2 regions of the Tsukamurella sp. USMM236 genome follow, and region 2 is predicted to be linked to the other one. Evidence: riboswitches for the same ligand, from Rfam matches in the RefSeq annotation. Region 2 holds a riboswitch; the other holds the start of a gene.
What was found. A riboswitch is a leader RNA that binds a small molecule or an ion and turns the genes downstream of it on or off. The one in region 2 is predicted to bind cyclic di-AMP.
Positions count from the first base shown of each region.

Region 1: it holds a riboswitch for cyclic di-AMP, as region 2 does, so the genes downstream of both, WFK95_RS17570 (C40 family peptidase) here and WFK95_RS03915 (transglycosylase family protein) in region 2, are expected to answer to the same signal.

Region 1 covers NZ_JBBCSS010000005.1:155,967-165,371, reverse strand. The annotation lists gene WFK95_RS17590 (hypothetical protein) at 1-3, shown strand, start outside; gene WFK95_RS17585 (Lrp/AsnC family transcriptional regulator) at 7-282, opposite strand; gene WFK95_RS17580 (DEDD exonuclease domain-containing protein) at 310-2,136, opposite strand; gene WFK95_RS17575 (hypothetical protein) at 2,256-2,492, shown strand; cyclic di-AMP (ydaO/yuaA leader) riboswitch at 2,614-2,766, shown strand; gene WFK95_RS17570 (C40 family peptidase) at 2,781-3,458, shown strand; gene WFK95_RS17565 (NlpC/P60 family protein) at 3,549-4,562, shown strand; gene WFK95_RS17560 (acyl-CoA dehydrogenase family protein) at 4,605-6,323, shown strand; gene WFK95_RS17555 (glycosyltransferase family 4 protein) at 6,359-7,489, shown strand; gene WFK95_RS17550 (AMP-dependent synthetase/ligase) at 7,651-9,405, opposite strand, start outside.
Region 2 covers NZ_JBBCSS010000001.1:793,658-803,062, reverse strand. The annotation lists gene WFK95_RS03930 (hypothetical protein) at 1-108, shown strand, start outside; gene moaA (GTP 3',8-cyclase MoaA) at 105-1,094, shown strand; gene WFK95_RS03920 (MoaD/ThiS family protein) at 1,099-1,338, shown strand; cyclic di-AMP (ydaO/yuaA leader) riboswitch at 1,490-1,651, shown strand; gene WFK95_RS03915 (transglycosylase family protein) at 1,662-2,336, shown strand; gene WFK95_RS03910 (hypothetical protein) at 2,540-3,460, shown strand; gene WFK95_RS03905 (molybdenum cofactor biosynthesis protein MoaE) at 3,586-4,026, opposite strand; gene WFK95_RS03900 (MogA/MoaB family molybdenum cofactor biosynthesis protein) at 4,019-4,519, opposite strand; gene moaC (cyclic pyranopterin monophosphate synthase MoaC) at 4,512-4,946, opposite strand; gene WFK95_RS03890 (hypothetical protein) at 4,988-5,182, opposite strand; gene WFK95_RS03885 (helicase-associated domain-containing protein) at 5,222-7,399, shown strand; gene WFK95_RS03880 (RNA polymerase sigma factor) at 7,401-8,612, opposite strand; gene WFK95_RS03875 (YciI family protein) at 8,609-8,971, opposite strand; gene WFK95_RS03870 (DUF6069 family protein) at 9,162-9,405, shown strand, end outside.

The DNA.
Region 1 (9,405 bases), on a different contig from region 2:
TGAGGCTCAGTTCCCGATGTCGAAGCCCGCGTCGACGTCGGCCGAGGCGTACTCGCGGAAGGCGATGTGGGTGGAGGTGCTCGCGACGCCGTCGATGCGGTTGATCTTCTCCGTGACCACCTCGGCGATCTGGTCGTGCTCGCGCACGCGGACCTTCGCGATGAGGTCGATGTCGCCGGCGCACGAGTACACCTCGGTGACGCCCTCGATGTTCGCGACGGCCTGCGCGGTCTCGGGGATGCGGTGCACGTCGGCGTTGATGAGGACGATCGCGGTGATCACTGCGGGGCCTTCCGGTCGATCTGGCGTTCACGCGGCGTGCGTGGCCTCCTCACTGTATTGCCTGGCGGTCCCGCGCGGATGCGCCGCCGCCGCACGGGCGTCGCGGCCCGCCTCGGAGGCGCGCCCGGCCCACTCGAGCCAGCGACCCGCGCCGGCCAGCGGCTCGCCCCACGTGCCCTGCACGTCCACGATGCGCGTCCCCGGCCGCAGCGCCCAACGGCGCAGGAGCGCCGCCTCCTCGGGACTCGCGCCGTGCAGGGTGTCGGCGGGGAAGAGGGTGTCGGGCACGTCCGGCGCGGCGAGGTCGCCGAACGCCTCGTAGACCGACTCGGCGCCCGCGCGCAGCCGGTCGAAGACGGGCATCGGCGGCACCCCGCGCGGGGCGACGCCGGCGGCGGCGAGGCGGCCGTGGCGCACGATCGACAGCTCCCAACCGCCGGCCCCGTCGGGATGGGCGATCGAGAGCTCGGGCACGTCCGCGAAGGCGACCAGCGCGTGTGAGCGGGCGACCGCGTCCACCAGGTGCGCGGCGCGGTCGCGCAGCCGGGCGGCGGACTCGAAGAACTCCCGCTCCGCGAGCGCGGCCAGACGCGCCTCCAGCGCCTCGAAGACCTCCGACGAGTGCCCGGTGAGCGCGGCGGCCGCCCGGTCGGCCCGCGGCCGGTACAGGGCCGCGGGCTCCGGCGCTACGGCCGACGCCTGGCAGCCGCCGAGCGGGCGGGCACCGTCGGGTCCCAGCGCGCAGGTGTGGGCCGCCCCGGCGCGCAGCCGGGTGGTGCACGTGCGGAGGCCGCACGCCTCGGCGAGCAGTTCCGCGAGATCGGCCGCGTCGGTGCGGGAGCGCACGGGCCCGATGCACGGGGTGCCCTGCGGCGCGGAGCGCTTCACCGCGAGCCGGGGGAAGGGCTCGGCGGTCAGACAGATCCACCAGCCGCGCTTCGGGTACTTCGACCGGCGGTTGTACGGGGGAGTGTGCGCGGCGATGAGGCGCAGCTCCCGCGCGGCCGCCTCCAGCGCGTGCGCACACTCCACGTGGTCCACCCGTTCCGCGAGGCCCACCATCTCCTTGATCCGGCCCCGCGTCTCGCCGGCGGTGAAGTAGCTGCGCACCCGGCGGTGCAGGTTCCCCGACGTGCCCACGTAGAGCACCTCGTTCCCCGGACCGCGGAACAGGTACACGCCGGGCCGCTCCGGCAGCGGATCGGCGAGGTGGCGCTTCGCGCGCTGCTGCGGCGTGACGGACGGGAGGTGCCCGCGGAGCTCCCCGAGGGTGTGGATGCCCAGGTTGCCCACGCGGCCGATCAGCCCGTGCAGCACCTCGACCGTGGCCCGTGCGTCGTCGAGCGCGCGGTGGTTGGGCGTGGTCTCGGTGCGGAACAGGCGCGCGAGCTCGCTGAGCTTGACCGACGGTGCCTCGTCCCGCGTGAGCACCCGGCGCGCGAGCTGCACCGTGCACAGCGACGCGGGCTTCGGCCATGGGGTGCCGGTAGCGGCCGCGGCCGCCTTGAGGAAGCCGAGGTCGAAGCGGGCGTTGTGCGCGACCAGGACGGCGCCGTGCGCGAACTCGAGGAAGGAAGGGAGCACTGACTCGATCCGCGGGGCGCCCGTGACCATCGCGGTGGTGATGCCGGTGAGGTGGGTGATGTGCGGGGAGATGCCGCAACCGGGATCGACCAGCGTCGCGAACTCGCCCAGGACCTCACCGCCGCGCACCTTGACCGCGCCGATCTCGGTGATCGCGTCCCCGCCCTTGGGGGAGCCGCCCGTGGTCTCCAGGTCGACCACCACGAAGGTCACCTCACGCAGGGGCGGGTCGACGGTGCCCGTCTCGCAATCGTCCAGGCTGAGCTGCATGGCGTGACGGTAGAACACCCCACCGACAGGTTTTCGCCGCCCGAACGCGCACTCGAAACTTGTCAGTCGCCGCGCCTAGCGTCGCCGGCATCGAGACCCCGTCAACGAAGGGACGCGCCATGACGCTGCACGTCGACTGCTCCACCTGCCCCGCGAAGCCGCGAGCCTGCGGCGACTGCGCCGTGGGCTTCCTCCTCGGACCGGTGGTCGTGGCCACGCCGCCCGTGCCGGGTTCCGGCGTCGGGGGTGCTTCGGTCACGGAACCGGGTCTGAGTGACGCAATCGCGGCCTTCGCGAACGAGGGAATGTTGCCGCGCCTCAGGGTGGTTCCTGACCAGGCGAAACAGGCCGGCTAGGGGAGGTCTCGGGGGTGTCTGGGGAGGCTCCCCCGGCGCGTCCGGCTAGACAGGCGCGTTTCCGTTTCGTAATCTTTCTGAGACCTTGCGGAGGAGCCCGGAGCGAAAATCGCCCCGTCTCCCGAGGTCACCGCCTAAGAGGCCGCGAGGCCTCGCCGGGGACCCACACGCGTTATCCGGGGTGAATCGCCGGAGGTTCGTAGAGCCTCCGGGGTAGGGCATCTTCCTCGCCCGAACCCGTCAGCTAACTCGGTCGGCGGTCGGGAAGAAACTTAGGAGAATCGCTTCGTGGCGAAACACCGACTTCAGCCGCAGCCCAGCCGCGGTGCCACCGTCGCCCGCGGTGCCCTCGCAGCGGGCGCCGTGACCCTCGGCACGCTCGCGGTGCCCACGGCCGCGTTCGCAGCGCCCGCCCCCGCGGCGCCGGCACCGGTCGCGCCGAAGGCGAAGCCCGCCCCCGCGCCCGGCGTGAAGCCCGCGGTCGCCGCAGGGAAGGCCAAGCCCGCCGCGAAGCCCGCGCAGACCGTCACCTCCCGCAACACCACCGCGCGCCCCAACGTCGTGAGCGGGGTCGCGATCGCCCCGAAGCCGGGCGTCACCACCGTCGCCGGAGCGCAGCCCGGCGGCGCGAAGGCCAAGGTCGTCCAGGCCGCGCTGTCGCGCACCGGCCTGCCCTACTCCTACGGCTCCGCCGGCCCCAACTCGTTCGACTGCTCGGGACTCGTCTACTGGTCCATGAAGCAGGCCGGCATCACCGTCCCGCGCGACAGCTACGGCCAGCTCGGCGGCGGTCGCTCGATCCCGATCTCGGACCTGCAGGCCGGCGATATCGTGATCTACAACGGCGGCAGCCACGCCGCGCTCTACATCGGCAACGGCAAGGTCGTGCACTCGGTGAATTACGGCATCCCGGTCAAGGTGAGCCCGCTCAACGAGATGTCGGTCTACTCCGCCCGTCGTTACTGACGTAACCTGGCAGTGATTGCGTTCGCAATCGTGCTCCAGCTTGGAAGGACCCGCTCGGCCGTGTCATCGACCTCCTCGTCCCGTTCGCTCGTGCTGCGCGGATCCGCTGCGTCCGCCGTGGTCGCCCTCGTGGCCGGCCTGACCGTCACCGGTAGCGCGACCGCGGATCCCGACACCGCCGACGCCGCGCTCAAGCAGTACGAGGCGCTCTCCGAGCAGGCCTCGGGCACCAACGAGGCAGCGAAGGCCGCACAGGAGGACGCCGAGAAGGCCACCGCCGCCAAGCGCGCCGCCGACGCCACGCTCGTGGCCGCCAAGCGCGAGGTCGCCGCGGTGCAGGCGCGGAAGGCCGCCCTGCAGCCCCAGATCGACGCGGTCGTCGTCGCCAACTACAAGGGCTCGCGCACCAACCGCACCTACGCGCTGCTCGTCAGCGACTCGCCGCAGCAGATGCTCGACCAGATGTCGACGCTCGACTTCGTCAACCGCGACGTCGTCGCCACCGTCGACGCCTACAAGAAGTCGAAGGCCGCGGCCGATTCCGCGGCCACCCGCGCCGCCGAGGCCGCCAAGTCGGCCGAGGACACCCGCACGGAGGCCGAGCGCAAGGCCGCGGATCTCCGGCAGAAGAAGTCGCGCCTGGCGCAGGAGATCGCGCGGATCAAGGCGATCTACGACCGGCTCACGGGCGCTCAGCGCCAGACGCTCATCGGCCCGCCCACCCCGTTCGACCCCAGCAAGGTGCCGCCGGGGAGCACCGCGGAGCTCGCCGCCGTCCGGGCCGCGCTCACCCGCGTCGGCAGCCCGTACGCCTGGGGCGGCACCGGCCCGGGCCAGTTCGACTGCTCGGGGCTCATGGTCTGGGCCTACCAGCAGTCCGGCAAGTCCCTGCCGCGCACCTCGCAGGCCCAGCTCAACGGCGGGCGCCCCGTCTCCCGCGGCGAGCTGCAGCCGGGCGACATCATCGTGTACTACTCCGCGGCCACCCACGTCGGCATGTACGTCGGCGACGGAAAGGTCGTGCACGCCTCCACCTTCGGCGTCCCGGTGCAGGTCGTGCCGATCGACGCCGCCGGCCCGTACAACTCGGCGGTCCGCTACTAGTCAACCGCGGTCCGGAGGGCATCCACGGCGCTACAGTGAGCCATGGCCGCTTTCCTGTTGAATCCGCAAACCGCCGACTACGCGCACTTCGACGAGGAGACCCGGCGACTGCTGCGGGCCACCGTCGACTTCTTCGAGTCGTACGGCAAACGACGGCTCCTGCAGGCGGATCTCGATGCCGACTGGGTGGCGGACTTCCTGGAGTTCGAGAAGCGCGAGAAGCTGTTCGCCACGTTCCTCACGCCCGCGGCCTACGCGGACGGGGATCCGAACCGCCGGTGGGACGGGGCCCGCAACGCTGCGCTCAGTGAGATCCTCGGCTTTTACGGCCTCTCGTACTGGTACGCCGAGCAGGTCACCATCCTCGGCCTGGGGCCGATCTGGATGAGCGCCAACGAGGAGGCCAAGCGGAAGGCCGCGCGCCAGTTGGCCGACGGCGGCGTCATGGCCTTCGGGCTCTCCGAGCGGGCGCACGGCGCCGACGTGTACGACACCGACATGATCCTCACCCCGACGGGCGACGGCGGTTTCACCGCCTCCGGCACCAAGTACTACATCGGCAACGGCAACGTCGCCGGCATGGTCTCGGTGTTCGGCCGGCGCGCGGACGTGGAAGGGCCGGAGGGCTACGTCTTCTTCGCCGCGGACAGCGGCCATCCGGCCTACGAGCTGATCGACAACGTCGTGCACTCGCAGATGTTCGTCTCGACGTTCGCCCTGCACGACTACCCGGTGGCTGCTGAGGACGTCCTGCACACCGGCCCCGACGCCTTCGCCGCCGCGCTGAACACCGTCAACGTCGGCAAGTTCAACCTGTGCCACGGCGCGATCGGCATCGGGGAGCACGCCTTGTACGAGGCGATCACCCACGCCAACAATCGAATCCTGTACGGCCACCCCGTCACCGACTTCAGCCACGTGCGCGCCAACTTCGTCGACGCCTACGCCCGGCTCGCCGCGATGAAGCTGTTCAGCGACCGCTCTGTCGACTACTTCCGCAGCGCCAGCCGGGAGGACCGGCGGTACCTGCTTTTCAACCCGATGACGAAGTCGAAGGTCACCTCCGAGGGGGAGAAGGTCGTGACCCTGCTGCTCGACGTCATCGCGGCGAAGGGCTACGAGAAGACGACGTACTTCCACCAGGCCAACCGGTACATCGGGTGGATGCCGCGGCTCGAGGGCACCGTGCACGTGAACGTGGCGCAGATCCTCAAGTACATGCCCAACTACCTCCTCAACCCGGCCGAGTACCCCGAGGTCGGCACCCGCCTCGACGCCGCCGACGACGCCTTCTTCTTCGCCCAGGGGCCGCTGGGCGGCGCGAGCAAGGTGCCGTTCGCGGACTGGACGACCGCCTACGAGGCCGCGGCGGACGAGCCCAACGTCGCGATCTTCTACGAGCAGGCGAAGGCGCTGCGCGAGCTCCTGCTGACCGCGGCGCCCGACAAGGCGCAGGCCGAGGACCTCGACTTCGTCCTCAACGTCGGGCATCTCTTCTCGCTCGTGGTCTACGGCCAGCTGATCCTGGAGCAGGCCGCCCTCATCGGGCTCGACCGCAGCCTGCTCAGCCGCATCTTCGACGTGCAGATCCGCGACTTCTCGGCGTACGCCATCGGCCTGTACGGCAAGCCCGGAGCCACTGCGGCCCAGCAGCAGTGGGCGCTGGACGCGGTGCGCCGGCCCGTCGCGGACCAGGCGACCTTCGATCGGGTGTGGGACCAGGTCGCGGCGTACGACGGCGCTTACGAGATGCGCCCCTGAGCGGTCGGGGAGGGGGCGCCCAGTACGGTTGACCCATGCCGCGCACGCTGCTGGTCACCAACGACTTCCCGCCCCGCCCCGGAGGCATCCAGACCTACCTCCAGGCCTTCGTCCGGCAACTGCCCGCCGACGAGCTCGTGGTGTACGCCTCGCGCTGGCGCGGCAGCGAGGAATACGACGCCGCACAGCCCTTCGAGGTGGTCCGCCACCCGACGACCCTGATGATCCCGACTCCCGACGCGTTCTCCCGCGCCCGGGACCTGGTGCGCTCCCGCGACATCGAGACCGTCTGGTTCGGCGCCGCGGCCCCGCTCGCGCTCCTGGGCGCCCCGCTCAAGGACGCCGGCGCGCTGCGCACCGTCGCCTCCACCCACGGCCACGAGGTGGGTTGGTCGATGCTGCCGCCGTCGCGCGCCTGCCTGCGCCGGATCGGCGACACCACGGACGTGACGACGTACGTCAGCAAGTACACACGCGGCCGGTTCGCCGCCGCGTTCGGCCCGCGCGCCGCGCTGGAGCACCTCCCGCCCGGCGTCGACAGCGACGTCTTCCGGCCCGACGATGCCGCCCGCTCGGCCCTGCGCGCCCGCTACGGCCTCGGCGAGGACGAGCCCGTCGTGCTGTGCCTCTCGCGGCTCGTGCCGCGCAAGGGACAGGACATGCTGATCCGCGCCCTGCCGCGCATCCGGACGCAGGTGCCCGGCGCCAAGCTGCTGATCGTGGGCGGCGGGCCCTACGCGGACACGCTGCACACGCTCGCGCGGGAGACCGGCGTCGAGGAGCAGGTCATCTTCACTGGGACGGTCCCGTTCGACGAGCTCGCCGCGCATCACAACGTGGGCGACGTCTTCGCCATGCCGTGCCGCACCCGCGGCGCCGGCCTCGACGTGGAGGGGCTCGGCATCGTCTTCCTCGAGGCCTCCGCGGCGGGGAAGCCCGTGGTGGCGGGCGATTCCGGCGGCGCGCCCGAGACCGTGTGGGAGGGAGAGTCGGGCCACGTCGTGCCCGGCCGCGACGTCGAGGCGATCGCCGACGCGGTCGCGGGCCTCCTCGCCGATCCCGATCGGGCCGCGAAGATGGGCGCCCGCGGGCGCGAGTTGGTGGCCGAGCACTTCGACTGGCGCCGCCTCGGCCACCGCCTCCAGACCCTGCTGAACCCGTACTGATCCACCTCTGAACTGACCGCCGAGCGATCTTCGGTGGGATCCTGCGGCCGCGGACCGGCGCGTCGCCGCCGACGTGCACCGAAGCTGCGCGGTCGCACCGTCGTCCCGGAGAACAGAACCGCCGCACCGGGATCCGGTGCGGCGGCTCGTTGTTCGAGGGACTACTTCGCGTACAGCTCGGCGATGTCGTCGGCGTACTTCTGCGAGACGACGTTCCGCTTGACCTTCATGGTCGGCGTCATCTCGCCGGTCTCCTCGGAGAAGTCCTCGGGCAGGATGCGGACCTTCTTGATGGCCTCGGCCTTGGAGACGGTCTCGTTGGCGGCCGCGACGGCCTTGTTGATCTCGGCCACCAGGTCGGGATCGTTGCGCAGGTCCGTGACGGTCGCCGACCCCGGCTTGCCGTTCGCGGCCTTCCACTGCGGGAAGGCCTCCGGGTCGATGGTGACCAGCGCCGCGATGTACGGCTGCGCGTCGCCCACGACCATGGCCTGCGAGATCAGCGGGTTGCTGCGCAGCGCGTCCTCGAGGCCGGCGGGGGAGACGTTCTTGCCGCCCGCGGTCACGATCAGCTCCTTCTTGCGGCCGGTGATCGACAGGTAGCCGTCGTCGTCGATCGAACCCAAGTCGCCGGTGTGGAACCAGCCGTCCTCGATCGAGGCCTTGGTGGCCTCCTCGTTGTGCCAGTAGCCTCGGAAGACCACGGAGCCCTTGAGCAGGATCTCGCCGTCCTCGGCGATCTTCGCGGCCTGCCCGGCCAGCGGCCGCCCGACGGTGCCGATCTTCTGCGCGCCCGCGACGTTCACGGTGATGGCCGCGGTGGTCTCGGTGAGGCCGTAGCCCTCCATGACGGTGACGCCCACGCCGCGGAAGAAGTGGCCGAGCCGCGCGCCCAGGGGAGCGCCGCCCGAGATCGCGACCTTGCAGTTCCCGCCGAGCGCGGCCTTGAGCTTGCCGTAGACCAGCTTGTCGAAGAGGGTGTGCTTCGCCTTGAGGATCAGGCCGGCGCCGCCGGTGTCCTGCGCCTGGCTGTACTCGATCGCGGTCTGTACGGCCGCGTCGAAGATCTTGCCCTTGCCGCCGTCCACGGCGCTCTGCTGCGCCGAGGCGTAGACCTTCTCGAAGACGCGCGGGACCGAGAGGATCAGCGTGGGCTGGAAGATGGAGAACTGCGGCACCAGGTTCTTGGTGTCGTTGAAGTGGCCGACCAGCGCGCCGCCCTTGAAGCAGGCGATGTTGACGGCGCGCGCCAGCACGTGGGCGAGCGGCAGGAACATCACGTTGGAGCCGCCGCGGATCGCGTCGCCGAACGGCGAGCTGAGGATCGCCTCGGCCTCGCTCATCAGGTTGGAGTGGGTCAGCTCGCAGCCCTTGGGCCGGCCGGTGGTGCCGGAGGTGTAGATCAGCGTCGCGAGGTCCTCGGCCTTGACGTCGGCGCGGCCGGCGTGGACCTGGTCCTCGGTGATCTCCGCGCCCTCGGCGGTGAGCGTCGCGACGGCGCCCGGGTCGCCGTCGGCGGGGTCGATCTGCAGGACGCGCTGCACGTTGTGCAGGCCCTTCAATTCGGCCACCTCGGCGGCCTGCTTGGCGCCCTCGATGATCATGAGGACCGCGTCGGAATCCTCGAGGATCCAGTCGATCTGGCCCGTCGAGCTGGTCTCGTAGACGGGCACGGTCACTGCGCCGACGGCCCAGATCGCGAAGTCGATGAGCGGCCACTCGTACCGGGTGGACGAGACCAGCGCGACGCGGTCGCCCGGCTTCACGCCCTGCGCGACGAGGCCCTTGGCGACACCGAGGATCTCCTGCTCGTACTGCTTCGAGGTCACCGGCTCCCAGGTACCCGCGACCAGGCGCTTGATCCGGACGCTGTCCGGGTCCGTGCGGGCCACATCGAAGACGACGTCGACCGTGGA
Region 2 (9,405 bases):
CCCACCTGGGTGTACGCCCTCACGCCGCTCGCGCCCGTCGGATTCCTCGTCGGCGTGGTCGCGGTGATCCTCGGCGGCCGCGCCGGAGACGGCGAGCCCCGGCCATGAGGCCGCTGGTCGACCGCTACGGGCGCGTCGCACGCGACCTCCGGGTCTCCCTCACCGACCGGTGCAACCTGCGGTGCACCTACTGCATGCCCGCCGAGGGCCTGCCCTGGCTCGCCAACGACCACGTCCTGACGGGGCCGGAGATCGACCGGCTCATCACCATCGGCGTCCGCGACCTCGGAATCACGGAGATCCGATTCACCGGCGGCGAGCCGCTGCTGCGCGCCGACCTCGACCGCATCGTCGCGCACGCCGCGGCGCTGGAGCCGCGGCCCGAGATCTCGCTGACCACGAACGGGCTGTCGCTGGCCCGGCACGCGGCCAAGCTCGCCGGGGCCGGCCTGGACCGCGTCAACGTCTCCCTCGACACCGTCGACCGGGAGGCGTACGCGAAGGTCACCCGGCGCGATCGCCTCGACGACGCCCTGGCCGGCCTGCGCGCGGCCGCCGACGCCGGCCTCACCCCGGTGAAGGTCAACGCCGTCCTCGGCCCCGGGCGGCTCGACGACGCGCGCCCCCTGCTGCGGCTCTGCCTCGACGCGGGCTACGAGCTGCGGATCATCGAGCACATGCCGCTCGACGCCGACCACACCTGGGACCGGAACACCATGATCACGGCCGAGCACATCCTGGCCGAGCTGCGCCGCGAGTTCACCCTCACGCCCGACGGGGAGCCGCGCGGCAGCGCGCCCGCCGAGCGCTTCCTGGTCGACGGGGGTCCGTCGACGGTGGGCGTCATCGCCTCGGTCACGCGGCCCTTCTGCGGCGACTGCGACCGCGTGCGCCTGACGGCCGACGGCCAGATCCGCACCTGCCTGTTCGCCGCCGACGAGACCGACCTCAAGCCGCTGCTCCGCGGCGGCGCGCCCGACGAGGAGATCGCCGACGCGTGGCTCGCCGCGATGCTGGGCAAGCAGGCCGGCCACGGCATCGATGACCCGTCCTTCCTACAGCCCGCCCGTCCCATGAGCGCGATCGGGGGCTGACGGAGTGCTGATCCGCTATTTCGCCGCCGCGCGCGCCGCGGCCGGCGTGCCGGAGGAGACCGTGCCGGTGCCCGACGGCGCGACGGTCGCCGATGTCGCCGACCTCCTCGCCGCGCGCCACCCCGAGCTGGGCCGCGTGCTCACGCGCTGCAGCTTCCTGCTCGACGAGGTGGCGGTGCGGGACGTCGCGGCGCCCGCGGCCGGCGCGATGCTCGACGTGCTGCCGCCGTTCGCCGGCGGCTGATCCGTACGCGTACACCGAGTGACATCAGTCACACATCGCAAAATCACGGTCCGGTAACGGTTGGGCCACGGGGCGGGTTCTGTTACCGTCGCTGAGGGCCGCAGCAGCAGCCACCCGATCGTCCGCAGCGCAGAGCTTCGTCCAGCGTCCGATTCGGGAAATGCACCACGATCTACACCTGGACGAAGGCGGAGGAACCATCCGCGGCCGCAAGGCCGCAGGGCACACGCCCTAGGGGTCAAGCCGGGCAACCGGCCGAGCAGCCTCTCGCTCGAACCCGACAGCTAACTTCGCACGCGCGTAGAGAGGAAAGACTTCACACGATGACCGGTCGTCACCGCAAGCAGTCCACCACCAGCCTGAGCGCCGCGAAGATCGCGGCCGCGGGCGCGATGCTGGGTGGCGCGGGTCTCGCGCTCGCCGCCCCCGCCGCGAACGCCGCCCCCGATTCCCAGTGGGACACCGTCGCCGCGTGCGAGTCCGGCGGCAACTGGGCCATCAACACGGGCAACGGCTACCACGGTGGCCTGCAGTTCAGCCCGTCCACCTGGGCCTCGTACGGCGGCACGCAGTACGCCCCCACCGCCAACCAGGCCAGCCGCGCGCAGCAGATCGCGATCGCCGAGAAGGTCCTCGCCGGCCAGGGCAAGGGCGCATGGCCCTCCTGCGGCACCGGCCTCGGCTCGCCGACCCCGCGCACCGTCTCCCCGACGGACACCGGCGCCACCAAGCCGGTCGCGAAGCCCGTCAGCAAGCCCGCCGCCAAGCCGGCGACGAAGCCCGTCGCCAAGCCGGTCGCGAAGCCCGCTGCCAAGCCCGTCGCCAAGCCGGCGGCGAAGCCCGTCGCCAAGCCCGCGGCGAAGCCCGTCGCGCAGGCCGGCCAGTCGGTCAACTCGCAGTACATCAACCAGGTCATCTCGCAGGCCCAAAGCGGCGGCCAGCAGGTCGACCCGGCCGTGCTCGCCATGCTGCAGCAGGCCGCGGCCAAGGGCTACTGAGCCCACCCGCACCACGTACGTCCCGAGAGGGGTCGCCGGCATCACGCCCGGCGGCCCCTTTCGGCGTTCTCGGCCCGAAATCTTGCGCGCACGACGACACCCGAGGACCACAGATACAGATCGTTTTGCATTCGCACACGATCTGCTAGGTTCACATCGGTCGTATTCGTGAACGCAAAGTTCAGCAGGGAAGAGAGCTACCGATGATCGCTCGCCACCGCTCCTCGCGCGCCGTCGGCACAGTCGCCGCGGTCAGCGCACTGATCGCCGCCGCGGGCCTCGTCGTCGCAGCTCCCGCCGCAGCCGCCCCCGGCTGCCCCTGCAGCCCCACCGTGCCCGTCCCGACCCCGGGCGCGCCCGCGAAGCCCGTGGCCGCGAAGCCCGCGCCCGCCAAGCCCGCAGCAGCCAGGCCCGCGGGCGTGCCGGGCGGCACCGGCGCCGTGAACGTCCCCGGCGTCGGCGCGGTGGCCGTTCCCGGCCTGGGCGGCGTCGGAACCGGCACGGGCGTCGTCGCGCCCGGTGGCCGCACGGGCGGCGCGGCCGTTCCCGCCGGCGTCGCCGTGCCCGCCGGCATCGGCGGCGCGACAGTCCCCGCCGCCACGGGCTCCACCCGCCCCGCCGGCACCGGCGCCGCGGCCGTTCCCGCGGGCACCGGCGCTGCGAACGTCCCCACGGGTCGCGTGGGCGGCGTCCCCGTCCCCACCGGCATCGGTGGCGTGGCCGTCCCCGCCGGCATCGGCGGCGCAGCGATCCCGGTCGTCGGCGGCACGGCCATCCCGGCCGGCATCGGCGGCGCAGCCATCCCCGCCGGCATCGGCGGCGCGGCGATCCCGGTCGTCGGCGGCACGGGCTTCCCGATCGCCACGGCGAACGGCATCGGCAGCACCGGCGGCGTCACCACGAACGGCGCGGGCGCGCGCGGCGTGGGCAGCGCGGCGGGCGTCGGCACGAACGGCGTCGGCACGGGCGCGGGTGCGCGGGGCATCGGCAGCGCGGCGGGCGTCGGCACGAACGGCATCGGCGCGCAGGGCCTGACGGCCTCGGTCGGCATCCCCGGCATCGTCGTCCCGGGCTCCGGCGTCACGCCGGTCCGCCCCGTCGTCCCCGCGACGCACCGGCGGTAGCCCGCCGGTCGCCCCGGGCGCCTCGACGCCCCCTGATCACCCGAGCTCGTGCGGCCCCACAAAGGTCGGCGCGGGCCCGGATCCGGTGACCACGTAACGAGAACCGGCACCGAGTGGGTCGGCGGCTACGCGCTGCCGACCCACTCGTCTGTTCCGTCCCGGAACAGCTGGTGCTTCCACACGGGCAGCGCCTCCTTGACCGCGTCGACGACCCTCGCGCAGGTCGCGAACGCCGCCGCGCGGTGATCGGCCGACACCGCGACGACGAGCGCCGCATCGCCGATCGCGAGCGGGCCCACGCGGTGCGACACCGCGACCGCTCGCACGCCCTCGGCGGCGTCCGCCTCGCGCTGCACGACCTCCGCGATGACGCGCTCCGCGGTGGGGTGCGCCGAGTACTCCAGGCCCGTCACGCCACGGCCGCCGTCGTGATCGCGCACGGCGCCGATGAAGCCCACGACCGCGCCGGCCTCGGGCCGCGTCACGGCCGCCTCGTGGGCGGCCAGGTCGATCGGCTCCTCGGTCACCCGGGCGAAGACGACCTCCGCCGTGGGCTTGTCAGCCATGGTCGCCGCCGCGGATCTGGTCCAGCGCGTGCGCCAGGACGCCGTCTAGCACGGCGAGGCCGTCGCGGACCCCGCCCGACGAGCCCGGCAGGTTCACCACCAGCGACGAGCCGGCGACGCCCGCGAGCCCGCGGCTGAGCACCGTCGTCGGTACGTCCGGCAGGCCCGACGTGCGGATCGCGTTGGCGAGGCCCGGGATCTCGAACGTGAGCGCGCCGCGCGTCTCCTCGGGGGTGCGGTCGGAGGGCGTGAGTCCCGTGCCGCCGGTGGTGAGCACGACGGCGTCGCCGCGGCGGACGGCGGAGCGGATCGCGGCGCCCACCTCCTCGCCGTCGGGCACCACGACGGGCCCGTAGACCTCGAAGCCGCGCTCGCCGAGCCACGCCGCGATGGCGGGCCCGGTGGTGTCCGCGCGCTCGCCGAGGGCGGCACGGGTGGAGGCGACCACGACGGTGGCGCAGCGGTCGCGGGACGGGCGGAGCGGTTCAGTCATCTGATCTCTCCCAGTGGCCGGTCTTGCCGCCGTCCTTGGTGAGCACGCGGACGTCCGTCATGACGGCGGCGGGGTCGAGGGCCTTGACCATGTCGTGCAGGGTCAGCCCGGCCACCGCGACGGCCGTGAGCGCCTCCATCTCGACGCCCGTCCGGCCGGTGCAGCGCACGGTGGCGGTGACGGCGATCTCCGCGCCCGACGGTTCCAGGTCAACGGTCACGCCGGAGATCGGCAGCGGGTGGCACAGCGGGATCAGGTCGGCCGTGCGCTTGACCGCCATGATGCCCGCGATGCGGGCGGTGGCGAGCACGTCGCCCTTGGGGACCGCACCGTCGGCGATCGCCGCGACGACGGCCTCGGTGGTACGGAAGGTCCCGGCCGCGACCGCCGTGCGGGCGGTGACGGCCTTGCCGGACACGTCGACCATGCGGGCGGCACCCGCATCGTCGACGTGTGTCAGCTTGTCGGTCAGCGGTTGATCCGGGTCGACGGGTGCACGTACGGGATGTGCTGCTGGGGGAACTCCAGCTCGCCGAACGGCGACATCGCGCCGACCACCGGGGCGGCCAGCTCGTTCACGGCGTGCTCGGCGTGGCCGTCGGCGGCCTGCGGCCAGCCGTTGTCGACGTAGCCGGGCTTCTTCGCATTCGAGGTCTCAGACACGCCGCTATTCTGACATGCCCCGGTGTCTAGGCTGTATCGGTGAGCAGTAATACGTCGTCGACGGGGCCCGCGGCGTGGCTGCGCGAGCGCACCGACGCCGAGATCGCGGCGCTGCTCGACGCCCGGCGCGACGTCGCGACGCCCGTCCCCGCCGGTTTCGCCGTGCTGGCGAGCCGCCTGAACAGCCCGTCGTCGCTGGGCCGCGTCGCAGAGCGCCTCACCCTGCCGGACCTGGCCGTCCTCGAGCTGCTCCTCGCCGAGCCGCTCGACGCCGACGCCCTCGCCCGCCGCCTCCGTGGCCGCGCGCTGAAGAAGCAGGTGCTGGCGTCGGCGGACAAGCTCCGCGGCCTGGCGCTGGCCTGGGGCGACGACGTCCTGCACACCACGGCCGCCGCCCGCGAGGCGCTGCCGTGGCGCTCGACCCAGCTCACGACGCCGCCGGACCTCGACGCCATCGACGCCGCCCTGGCCGCCGCGGGCCCCGACGAGCGCGCCCTGCTGGACCGCCTGGCCGAGGGCTCTCCGCTGGGCCGCACCGCCGCGGCGGGCCCCGGCACCTCCCCCGACCACCCGGTGCAGCGCATGCTGGCCTCGGGGCTGCTCGCGCGCGTCGACCACCAGACCGTCGAGCTGCCGTGGGAGGTCCGCGCTCGCTTGCGGGGCGAGCTCCCCCTGGGTGCCTCCCTCAAGCCGCCCGTGCTCGACGGTCCGCCCGTGCCCGGCGCCGACGGAGCCGGCGCGGTCGCGGCACTGGAATTGCTGCGGCACGCCGACGACGTGCTCGACGTGCTGGGCGCCGTCCCGGCGCAGCGGGTGAAGGCCGGCGGCATCGGTATCCGCGAGTTCCGTCGCGTCGCGAAGGCGGCGGGCCTCGCGGAGGACCGCGCCGCCCTCCTCCTGGAGCTCCTCGCCGCGGCCGCGCTGATCGCCGAGGGCGAGCTCGACGGCGAGGAGGATTCGGTCTTCGCCCCGACCGTCGCCGTCGACGAGTGGCTGCGCGCCGCGCCCGCCGACCGCTGGGCGCTGCTCGCCCGGACGTGGTTGGAGCTGCGCCGGCAGCCCGCGCTGATCGGCACCCGCGGCGAGGAGGGCATCGTCGGGCCCCTGCACCGGGCGGCGCGCAGCACCGTCGCCCCGCAGGACCGCGCGGCCGTGCTCGAGGCCCTGGCCCTCGCCCCGCCGGGTGCCGCGCCCGCGGCGCCCGACCTGCACGCCGCCCTCCGGTTCGCGCACCCGTCCTGGTACCGCCGGCTCACGCTGGACGCGGTCGCCGACATCGTCGCACAGGCGCAGGTGGTGGGCCTGGTCGCCGGCGGCGCCCTCACCTCCGCGGGCCGCGCGGCCCGCACCACCGACCCCGCGCAGGCCATGGCCGCGGCGCTGCCGAAGCCCGTCGAGGAGTTCCTGCTCCAGGCCGACCTGACGCTGACCATTCCGGGTCCCACGACGCACGACTTCGCGGCGGCGGTCGCCCTCGTGGCGGATCTCGAGTCGGCGGGCGGCGCCGCCGTGTACCGCGTCACGGACGCCTCGGTGCGCCGCGCGCTCGACGCCGGCCGCACGTCTGCGGAGGTGCACGCCTTCTTCGTCGCGCACTCGGTGACGCCCGTGCCGCAGGGCCTGACGTACCTGGTCGACGACGTCGCGCGGCGGCACGGCGCGCTCCGGGCGGGCGTCGCCGGTTCCTTCCTGCGCTCCGACGATCCGGCGCTCGTCGCCGCGGTCCTCTCCTCCCCTGCCGCGGAGGCACTCGCGCTGCGGGCCGTCGCGCCGACGGTGCTCATCGCCCAGGTCCCGCTGTCGGATCTGGTCGCAGGGCTCGCGGCCGCCGGTTTCAACGCCGCCGCCGAGGACTCGCGGGGCGTCGTCGTCGACCTGCGGCCCGCCGCGATCCGCCTGCCGTCGCCGCGCCCCCGTCCCCCGGCCGCACAGCCCACGCTCGATCAGCTCGCCGACGCGGCGGTGCAGATCCGGCGGCAGGACGCCCCGTCGGACGACGGTCCCCGCACGTCCGGCCCGGAGCTGATGGCGCTGCTGCAGTCCGCGGCGGGCGAGGGCACACCGGTGCGGCTGGGCTACGTCGACGCGAACGGGGTGTTCACGCGGCACGTCGTAGTGCCCGAGTCCGTGCGGCACGGGCAGCTCGCCGCGCTCGACGGTGACGCGACCCGCCGGTTCGCCCTGCACCGCGTGACCACCGCGGAGCCGGTGGAGTAGCTCAGACCAGCTCGCCGCGCTTGCGGGTGAGGTACGCGCGCTCGGCGGAGTTGCCGGTGGCCGCGATCGCCGCGTCGTAGGCGTCCTTCGCCTCCGCGGTGCGCCCGAGCTTCCGCAGCAGGTGCGCCCGGGTGGCGTGCCAGGCGTGGTAGCCGTCCAGCGGCAGCGGATCGACCAGCGCCAGCGCGACCTCCGGCCCGTCGAGCTCGGCGACGGCGATCGCCCGGTTGAGTCGCACGATCGGGGATGCGTCGATCATCAGCAGCTGGTCGTACAGTGCCACGACCTGCGAGTAGTCGACGGTGTCGGCGCTCGGGGCGTCGGTGTGCACGGCGCCGATCGCGGCGAGGATCTGGTACCGGCCGGGGTGGTTGATCGCGAGGCACTCGCGGACCAGACCGTGCCCCTCGGCGATGGCGGCGCGGTCCCAGCCGGCGCGGTCCTGCTCGTCGAGCGGCACGAGCTGCCCGCCGCGGACCCGCGCCGCGCGGCGGGCCTCGGTGAGCAGCATCAGCGCGAGCAGGCCGGTGGCCTCGGGGTCCTCGGGCAGCAACGCCCGCAGGAGCCGGGCGAGCCGGATCGCCTCCCCGGTCAGCTCCGCGCGGATCGGCTCGCCCTCGCCGGTGGCGAGGTAGCCCTCGTTGAAGACGAGGAACAGCACCGTCAGCACCCCGTCCGTGCGGTCGGGCAGGTCGGCGGCGGCCGGCACGCGGTACGGGATGCGGGCGGCGGCGATCTTCTTCTTGGCACGGGTGATGCGCTGGCCCATCGTGGTCTCGGGCACGAGGAAGGCGCTCGCGATCTCCGGCACCGTCAGGCCGCCGAGCAGGCGCAGGGTGAGGGCGACCCGGGCCTCGGGGGCGAGCGCCGGATGGCAGCAGGTGAAGATCAGCCGCAGCCGGTCGTCGTCGACCGCGCCGGTGGGTTCGGGGTCGGAGTCGTCGTGGATCATCTCGGCCGCCCTGTGTTTGGCGTCGCGCCGGCTCTCGCGCCGGATCCGGTCGATCGCGCGGTTGCCCGCGGTGGTGGTGAGCCAGGCGCCGGGGTTCGGCGGGATGCCGGACTCGGGCCACCTCTCGGCGGCGGCGAGGATCGCCTCGCCCGCCGCCTCCTCGGCGATCGTGATGTCGCCGAAGCGGCGGACGAGCGAGGCGATGACCCGGCCGTACTCCTCGCGGAAGACCCGGTCGAGCGCGGTGCCGGCGTCGGTCACGCCAGCCCGTCGAAGGCGCGGACCTCGACGGTGCCGCCGCAGGCCTTGGAGCCCTCGGCGGCGAGCCGCAGCGCGACGTCGAGGTCGGGGGCGTCGACGACCCAGAAGCCGCCGATGAGCTCCTTCGACTCGAGGTACGGGCCGTCGGTGATGATCGGCTTGTCGCCGCGGCCGTCGACGACGGTGGCGGTGGTCGCCTCGGCGAGCCCGCCCGCGAACACCCAGTAGCCGTCGGTCTTGAGCTGCTCGTTGAAGGCGTCGGTCCGCGCGAAGGCCTCCTCCATCGCCTCCTTGGTGCCGTAGTCGCCGAACTCGCTCCGCTCGACGGGGCCGTGCACGGAGAGCAGGTAGTGCGTCATGGTGGTTCCTCTCGGTCGTCGGGCGGCCCCGGTGGCCGCCCTTCACCCTCACTACGAACGCAGGCGTACCGATACGACACCACCCCCGGAAGCTCTTCGCAGCGCCGATGTCGAAATCCGTCGGCCCCGTTCGTGGAAGGGGTAGGACGCGCCCACCCCGGGCACCGTCACCACCGCTGAGGAGCACGCCATGAGCACCACCGCCACCACCACCGCGCCCGCCCGCACCGACCGCCTGCCCGTGTGGAAGCACGGCATCGGCGCCGCAGTCGTCGCGTCGGTCGCCACCACCGCGATCGCCGCGGTCGCGTCCGCCGCCGGCGTCACCTTCGCCGGGCCCGACGGTTCCGCCATCCCCCTGCTCGGGTTCGCGCAGCTCACGATGATCTTCTCGCTGATCGCCACAGGCATCGCCGCGGTGCTCGCGCGCCGTG